2 linked regions of the Methylomagnum ishizawai genome follow. The protein of the gene in region 1 interacts with the protein of each later gene in a pairwise test. Links are inferred from orthologs where the notes say so. Each region holds a gene or a part of one and is shown in the gene's direction. Other genes may lie near its edges.

Region 1 (5,045 bases):
AAGGCCGGCAGTTCGGCACGAGCGACTTCGATATCGCCAATGCCGTCTGTGTTGATGACAACAACGCGGTTTATGTCGGTGGGAATACTAACGGCAATCTTGGCGGAGCAGCCAAGGGCAAATTAGATATCTATCTCCGAAAATACGGGTTGTTTCAATGAAAGAGGCATTTTGGGGCGTCTGACGCGGGCGAATGCTTGACAGTGGGGGCCGCCAACAAGCACATCGACGGCCTCGGCGACTGGACCCAGGTCCAGTTCATGGATCAAGTCTTCCGGGTGAGTGGTAAAGATATAACAGGTCTGTGTCAAAGATCGCGCCGCCCTACAATAAGGATTTGGCCGCGAATAACTTCCCGAAATCAAGTCATGGCGGGAATGGTGCGGTAGTTCCGTATGATTTCGAGGAAGTCTGCGGAACACTTCTTCCCCGTGGCGTAGACCCCGGCCAGGATATCCACCGTCCCCCTCAGAAGCTGCTTGGTAAAATCAGACGCATTTGGCAAGGGTGGTCCTTGGCATGGCGATGCGGATGACGTTCTCGGCGGTGCCGGTAAGGGTTTCGAAATCCTTGCTCACCTGGCGGAACGAGCCGAACCAGGCGAATGTCTGCTCAACGATCCAGCGCTTCGGCAGGGCGGCGAACCCGTCCACGATCCTTTGAGAGATGTGCAGGACCCAGCCCAGTTTCTCGTTGACGAACCGGACCGCCGCCCGGCGCAGCACCTCGCACGCCCCCACCGTGTCGTGCAGGTTGGCGGCATGGACCTGCGCAGGCAGCAGGCGGCCCAGGGTGTCCACCACGATGTGGCGCTTGTGCCCCTTCACCCCCTTGCCCCCGTCGATCCCGCGCTCCTCGCTGGCGTACTGGGTCTTGACGCTCTGCGAGTCGATGAGGGCGTAGCTGGGGGAGCATGCCCGGCCCTTTTTTTTCGATGCCGCGCGTTGATCTCGTCCAGGGTGGCCTCCCACACCCCGGCCTTGTTCCAACGGCTGAAGTGGTCGTAGACGGTCTGCCAGGGTGGGAAGTCCTTCGGCAGCATCCGCCATTTGATGCCTCCCTCCACCACCCGCTTGCGCGGATGCTTGCTGGCGTTGCCCCGCCGGTCCTTCGGGCGGAAGTGGTGTTCGATCAACGACCATTCGGCCTCGCTGAGGTCGCTTGGATAGCTCATTATCGGGGAACCTTGGAAGTCAACGGGGGGCTTGGCTCTACATGAATTCCTTTTTGCCAGACAGCTTCTGAATCCGCGCCGCGCCCGCGCCGGTGCCGTAATCACAGTTTTTAAGAAAGCGGTGTTGATAACAGGCCATGAAAAACCTCATGATCCTGGCGGTTTCGACCGTCCTGGTTTCCGGATGCGCCACCTTTGTCAAAGGTGGCAAGGAATATTTATCGGAAGATTATTATTTGAAGCGGGAGGCGGAGTTGCAAAAGGCTTACGACGCCTGCCTCAAACGTACCGGCAACGACGAAGCCAAGTGCAAGCCGGAAAAAGACCAGTTATTGCAGCAACAGGAATGGAACGAGATGGAGGAAAGCGGTTGATAAGCCGAACGCTCCATTCCGCATACCGATTTTTCAAACCCGGACCCGCTACGCCTGGCCCCTCGATCGAGCCCCGCGCGCGCTGGGTTCGGCCAAAACCCTCGGAAATACCCGCATGAGCTATCAATCCAGCGTGGTCAAACTGGCGATAAAACTGACCCCGACCCCGATGATCCTATGGGTCGCCAACAAGGTGTTGAAGGATATCGCCGAGTTGAAATACTTCCACTTCGATATCGATGCGCGGAAACTCTATGTCGAAATACAGCTACTGGGCGAATCGGAGACGATAGAGGTTTTCCTGGAAGGATTTTATATGGCGTATGAACAAACAGCCTATCGGGTTGTGGTCGAACAGGCCCGCTCCAACCGGCTGTGGCTGAACAACCTGTTGTCGCGCCTCGCCGGGAAAGCCTGGAAAATCCCGGAAATACCCCAATACGCACACCAGATGAAGCTCCTCGCGGAAGTCATGGCCCTGCGGGGCTAGGCGGGGCGGCGCTGGGGTTCGGACTCCGGTTGGCGGGCGGCTTGGATTAGAATAAGCGCCCTTTGACTTCCGATCCGTGCAATCCCGTGTCCAAACCGACCCACCCCCCCCACGCCCGCCACAAACCCGCCTCCCGCCCGAACCGTTCCTCATCTCCGGCCAACCCCCGGCTGGAAGCCCCCCCGGACGGCCCCGCCCAGGAACGCACCCTCAAGATCGCCGGTTTCCCCGCCGTCGCGGCCTTGTTCAAGCGCGAGCCGGAGCGGGTGCTGCGCTTGTTCTACGAGGACCGCATGGTGCCCAAGGTCGGCGATTTCTGCGCCTATCTCGCCCGTTCGCACCGGCCCTACCGCTTGGTGGATGGCGAGGAACTGGCCCGTGTGGCCGGGACCGTGCTGCACGGCGGCATCGTGGCCGTGGCCGAGCCGCGCCCGTTGGCGGAACCCGATCCCGAGGCGGTGCGGACCTGGGCCGGGGCCGGGGAATCCTTGTTCATCCTGGACGGCGTCGGCAATCCCCATAACCTGGGGGCCATCGCCCGCAGCCTGGCTTTCCTGGGTTTCCGGCACCTGCTGATTTCCGATCATCCGGCCCAGGCGGGTTTATCGGAAGCGGCCTACCGGGTGGCCGAGGGCGGGTTGGAATATCTGAGCGTGCATCGCGTCCCGCGCCTGCCATTGTGGTTGAAGCGCATCGGGCGGGATTACCGGGTGGTGGGCACGGCCTTGGCGCGGGGTGGCGTGCCGGTCGAAGCCCTGCGCGGGAACGATCCGCGCCCGGTGGCCCTGGTGCTGGGCAACGAGGAGGACGGCCTTCCGCCCGCGACCTTGGAAGCCTGCGAAGCCATCGTCACCCTGCGCGGTTCCGGCGCGGTGCAATCGTTGAATGTCGCCGCGACCGCCGCGATCCTGGCCTACGCCCTGCGGGCCGCGCCCAAGCCCCCGGCCACGGGACCGGTCCCCGCCGACCGCGCCCCGCGCAAAGCCCCGCCAACGGGCCGTCCATCCCGGCCCGCCATCCGCCGGACAAAAAAAGACCCACTTTGAGGGTGGGTCGTCAAGCGAGGAGGAATGAGAGCGAACACACGGGACATCAGGAGTCGGACGAGGGCTTGCCCGGATAGTTGTTGCGCAGGAACCGGATCGTTCCGCCTATCGTGCCGACGAAAGCCAGGATCAAGATCAGTTCAAGGGTGGTCATGGGGGAAACCCGTGAAGCTGTTGAGTTGGATCACAGTCTAATCCTTTCCAAATCAATCACAATCCCAGTCTTAATCGCATATCTGTTGATTTTTATGAAACAACGGCCCGGTCGGCCATCGAGGCGGGGCCGGGACTAGGATGGGAAGGTGGCAAGCCTGGGCCGCTGTTTGGCTGCGGGGCATCCGGTGGGGCGGCCTGCGACGCCACGGTGGCGGACGGAAGGCCGGTATTGCGTACCGCCCTGGGGCATCGGCGCTGGGATCGTCAGATTGGAGCAGCGGCACTGGGAAGGATCGCCGGATTTTGTGGCGCTAGGCGGCGGTCGGGGCGGGGCGGTGGCGGCGGGGCGCGGGCCGGGATGCGGCAAATGCCTCATAAAACCCTGTGATAACCTGCATAAACTATCCTGATAACCCTCTCCGAAAATGCGTCAATCTGTCGCATTGCGGCAAAGGGGGTTTTAAATTAATCTGTAACCACTCTCCGGTTTTCTAGTAATCGATTGGTTTAGGAGCCGTTGTGAGTGCGTTAACATACCTCCTCATTCCGGCGGGACCCATGCGATGGCGTCCCGTTTTTTTATGCCCGTGGCTAGGGACGGTAGCCGTAAACCGCATCCAACCCATTGATCCATTAGGATAGGCCCTCCGGCTTGGTTCCGGTGCCGGGCCGGTTCCAGGTATTTTTATCGCGGGTATGGCGAAGAATCCGCCGTCGCGGGCGATGGAATATCCGGCACCGGATATTCCCGATAAGCCGGTGCCGGCGCGGAACTTCAAATCCGGTTCAGCAATTCCGCTTTCTTGGCGGCGAATTCTTCCTCCGAGAGGATGCCTTTGGCCTTGAGTTCGGCCAATCGCTCGATTTGGGCGAAGATATCGCCTTCGTTTTGGGGCGGGAAAGGCGGGGCGTAGGACGGGGCGGGTGGCGATAGGTCCGTGCCCAGGCCGGAAACGACCGGCAGGTCGGCGATCTTGACCGTGCCCCACTGGCTGGTGAAGGTCAGGGACGCATCGGAACCCTGCTGCTGGCCCACGCCCCAAATCTCGTGGTTCAGGGTGTCGTAGACCGTGACCCGCCCGTCGATGTCCAACGCCAGCCGGTGTGTCTGCGGGAACACGGCATAGCGGACGTGGTTCTGGGCACCCGACGACGCGGGCATCCCCAGGTCGCCGGGCCACCAGTGGCCGCCGCCCGTGTTGGACAGGGTGAAGCTGGCCGCGCCGGGCGCGGCGGGCCGTTCGGCCTGGACGAAACACGCGGGATTGGCCGCGACCTGGGCGAGTTCGTAGCACAGCCCATCGACCCTGGATTTGAGCGCTTGGTTGAACATATCGCCCACCATCACCATGCCGCCTTGCATCCATTGCCCGCTGCCGCCCAGTTCGGGGTGGCTGAATTGCGCCATGGTCCCACCGCCGTTGACGACCGCTTGTAGCAAGGTCGTGACCGCATCCACGCTGACTTGGTAGCGTTGGGCGAGTTCCTCGATGATCTGTGATCCTTGGTAGCTGAGGTTCATGGCGGGCCTCCGGGCCTGGCGTGGATGGATAAGCTGTGGGAATAAAGGGCAGCATGGGCCAAAGGGCCGCGCGATGCAAGCCGCGTTCCGGCGGCGGGCGATACGGGCCTCGCGGTTGCGCCGGAACCGCCGCCGGGGGCGCGCCCCTGGTGGATATTGGTCTCCAGGCTGTGTCCGATGGACCCCGGCCGCCGCGCTGTTGGGGCGGACCGAGAACAACGTGGACGATTCAATCAAGCGCATCAGGAAGGTCGTGCTCAAGGATTTCGACCCGGAGACCGAG
Region 2 (3,564 bases), 3.6 Mb from region 1 along the record:
GGCGGCTTTGGCGGGACTGGACCGCCCCGCCATCCTGATCGCGGGCGGCGATGGCAAAGGCGCGGATTTCAACTTGCTGCGGCCCGTGGTGGCGGACAAAGTCCGCGCCGCCGTGCTGGTGGGCAAGGACGCGCCCTTGCTCGAAGCCGCCTTGCACGACCTGATTCCTTTGGCGCGGGCGGGCCATATGCGCGAAGCGGTCAAGGCCGCGCAAGGCTTGGCCCGGCCCGGCGATACCGTCCTGTTGGCCCCGGCCTGCGCCAGTTTGGACCAGTACAAGGATTACCAAGAACGCGGGCGGATGTTCGCCGAAGCGGTGCGAGGTTTGCAGTCATGAAAACACGGGTCGCGGTACGCAGCCAGGGCATGGTCTTTCAGTGGGGCGATAAGCGCTTCTATCTGGATACCTTATTGCTGTTGGCTTCCTTGGGGCTGTTGCTGTTCGGCTATGTCATGGTGGCTTCGGCCTCCCTGCATCTCGGCGACAAGATGTCCCAGGACAGCTTTTATTTTCCACGCCACCAGCTGATGCATATCGGGATGGGACTCGCGACCGGCCTGATCGCCGCCTCCGTGAAGCTGGAGACTTGGAAGAACAACTCCATGCTCCTGTATTTGTTCGGGTTGGTGTTGTTGGTCCTGGTATTGATTCCCGGCATCGGCAAGATGGTGAACGGCAGTTACCGCTGGATCAGCCTGCTCGGAATCCGCATCCAGGTCTCGGAAGTATTCAAGTTGATCGCCGCCATCTATGTGGCGAGCTTCATCGACCGCCATCTGCCCCTGGTACGCAATTCCATCCAGGGCATGATCCGCCCGCTGGGACTGCTGTCGGTGGCCGCTTTGCTGCTGCTGAAAGAACCCGATTTTGGCGCGACCGCCGTGGTGATGGCGACGGCCTTGGGGATGTTGTTCCTGGCCGGGGCCAAGCTCTGGCAATTCGGCCTCCTCATCGGCACCGTGGTCGGCGCGGGCGTCCTGCTCATCATGACCGCCGCCTACCGTTTGAAACGGGTGATGAGCTTCGTCGATCCCTGGGACGATCCCTTGAACAGCGATTTCCAATTGACCCAGGCGCTGATCGCCTTCGGCCGCGGCGAATGGAACGGCGTGGGCCTGGGTTCCAGCATCCAGAAGATGTTCTACCTGCCCGAAGCCCATACCGACTTCCTGTTCTCGGTCATCGGCGAGGAACTGGGTTTGGTTGGCACCACCGCGGTGATCTTCCTGTTCATGGTGATCGTGTGGCGGGCCTTCGTCATCGGCCAGTTGGCGGAACGGGCGGGCATCCGCTTCGCGGCGTTCCTGGCCTATGGCATCGGCATCTGGTTCGGGCTGCAAGCCTTCATCAACATGGGCGTGAACATGGGACTGCTGCCCACCAAGGGCTTGACCCTGCCCCTGATGAGCTATGGCGGCGGCAGCATGATGGTGATGTGTTCGGCGCTGGCGATCCTGTTCAGGATACGCAGCGAGGCCATCGAAACTTGGTCCGGCACGCCCAAGGTCAGGTCCACATGGGCACGCGCATAATGATCCTGGCCGGCGGGACCGGCGGACATGTCTATCCGGCGCTGGCGGTGGCCCGCGAGTTGTTGGACGCGGGCCACGACGTGGTATGGATGGGCACGCGCACGGGACTCGAAGCCCGCGTGGTGCCCGCCGCCGGAATTCCGATGGAATGGCTGTCGGTGGCCGGCCTCCGGGGCAAGGGCTGGCGCGGCAAGCTGACCGCGCCGTTCATGTTGCTGCGGGCGTTCCGGCAGGCTCTGGGCATCCTGCGCCGGGTCAAGCCGGATGCGGTGCTGGGCATGGGCGGTTTCGTGTCGGGACCGGGCGGACTGTTGGCCCGGATGCTGGGCATCCCCTTGGTGTTGCACGAACAAAACCGCATCCCCGGCACCACCAACCGTTGGCTGGCCCGCCGGGCCAGCGTGGTGCTGGAAGCCTTCCCGGACAGCTTTCCCGCCAAGATGGGGGCGCGTTGCGTCGGCAACCCCCTGCGCCGGGAAATCGTGGCGGGCGGCGCGACGCCGCCGCGTGAGGACGTGGCAGCCGTCCGCCTCCTGATCGTGGGCGGCAGCCTGGGCGCAAAAGCCCTGAATGAAACCGTGCCGGAAGCCTTGGCCCGGATCGGCCTGCCCATCGCAATCCGCCATCAAACCGGCGCGGCGCTGCGCGAGGAAACCCAAGCCCTGTATGCCCGCCATGGACTTCCGGCCCAGGTCGATGCCTTCGTCGAGGACATGGCCGCGGCCTATGCCTGGGCCGACCTCGCCATTTGCCGGGCGGGCGCGATGACGGTGAGCGAACTCGCGGCGACCGGGGTACCGGCGATCCTGGTGCCCTATCCCCACGCCATCGACGACCACCAAACCCAGAACGCCCGTTATCTGGCCGACGCCGGGGCCGCCGTCCTGTTGCCGCAACCCGAATTGAACCCGGAGCGGCTCGCCGCCGAACTCAAGGCGCTGATCGGCGACCCGGCCCGCTTGGCCACCATGAAAACCCAAGCCACCGCGCTGGCCCGGCCCGAAGCCGCCCGCGTGGTCGCCGCGATTTGCCTCGAAGCCACCCATCACACTCCCCAACCCTGCGCCACGACCCGATGAAACTGACCGAACAAATCGCGGGACAATACGGCATGAGCCGCCTGCGCCGCATCCACTTCGTAGGCATCGGCGGCACCGGCATGAGCGGTATCGCCGAAGTCCTGCTCAACCTGGGCTATGAAGTCTCCGGCTCCGACCTGGGCGAGAACGCCAGCACCCGCCGCCTCGCCAGCCTGGGAGCCAAGGTTTATCAGGGCCACGAGGCCGGACAGGTCAGCGACGCCGAAGTCGTGGTGGTGTCCAGCGCCGTCAACCGCGCCAATGTCGAGGTGGACGCCGCCTGCCGCCAGAAAATCCCGGTCATCTCCCGCGCCGAGATGCTGGCCGAGTTGATGCGCTTCCGCTATGGCATCGCCGTGGCCGGCACCCATGGCAAGACCACCACCACCAGCCTCACCGCCAGCGTGCTGGCCGAAGCCGGTCTCGATCCCACCTTCGTGATCGGCGGCAGGCTCAACAGCGCGGGCACCAATGCCCAGCTCGGCCAAGGTTCCTATCTCGTGGCCGAGGCCGACGAGAGCGACGCCTCCTTCCTGTATCTGCAACCCATGATCGCCGTGGTCACCAATATCGACCGCGACCATATGGAAACCTATGCCGGCGATTTCGGGCGCTTGAAGGACACCTTCATCGAATTCCTGCACCATGTACCGTTCTATGGACTGGCCGTGCTGTGTATCGACGACCCCGGCGTCCGCGAAATCCTGCCCCTCATCAGCAAGCCGATGAAAACCTACGGCTTCGGTCCCGACGCCGATGTCCGCGCCGTCGAGGTGCGGCAAGAGGGGCTGCGTAGCCGCTTCACCGTGCTGCGGGCCGGGCACGAAGGTTCGTTCGAGGTCACGGTCAACCTGCCGGGCCGCCATAACGTGCTGAATTCCCTGGCCGTGATCGCCGTCGCCAGCGAGCTCGGCATCGACGAAACCACGATCCAGCGGGCTTTGGGTGGTTT

Evidence for each region. The genes of interacting proteins can lie anywhere in the genome.
Region 2: the proteins of K5658_RS19720 (region 1) and murG interact in binary tests that used the Escherichia coli proteins (3 or more experiments, as listed by UniProt). The link is inferred for Methylomagnum ishizawai from one-to-one orthologs.

The regions. Positions count from the first base shown.
Region 1 is NZ_AP019783.1:4,358,277-4,363,321, forward strand. The notes cover bases 1,117-4,104. They hold K5658_RS19720 (TrmH family RNA methyltransferase), read left to right. Parts: upstream 1,117-2,124; coding sequence 2,125-3,084; downstream 3,085-4,104. Other genes in these bases: K5658_RS19710 (DUF3568 domain-containing protein), read left to right, coding at 1,312-1,548; K5658_RS24295 (hypothetical protein), read left to right, coding at 1,664-2,038; K5658_RS19725 (SHOCT domain-containing protein), read right to left, coding at 4,016-4,104. Outside these bases: K5658_RS19700 (SBBP repeat-containing protein), read left to right, coding at 1-161; K5658_RS19705 (transposase), read right to left, coding at 489-971; more of K5658_RS19725, read right to left, coding at 4,105-4,762; K5658_RS19730 (hypothetical protein), read left to right, coding at 4,983-5,045.
Region 2 is NZ_AP019783.1:725,307-728,870, reverse strand. What follows is about bases 566-3,564. They hold murG (undecaprenyldiphospho-muramoylpentapeptide beta-N-acetylglucosaminyltransferase), read left to right. Parts: upstream 566-1,517; coding sequence 1,518-2,612; downstream 2,613-3,564. Other genes in these bases: murC (UDP-N-acetylmuramate--L-alanine ligase), read left to right, coding at 2,609-3,564; ftsW (putative lipid II flippase FtsW), read left to right, coding at 566-1,533. In the rest of the region: murD (UDP-N-acetylmuramoyl-L-alanine--D-glutamate ligase), read left to right, coding at 1-337; more of ftsW, read left to right, coding at 334-565. UniProt on the Escherichia coli protein: Cell wall formation. Catalyzes the transfer of a GlcNAc subunit on undecaprenyl-pyrophosphoryl-MurNAc-pentapeptide (lipid intermediate I) to form undecaprenyl-pyrophosphoryl-MurNAc-(pentapeptide)GlcNAc (lipid intermediate II).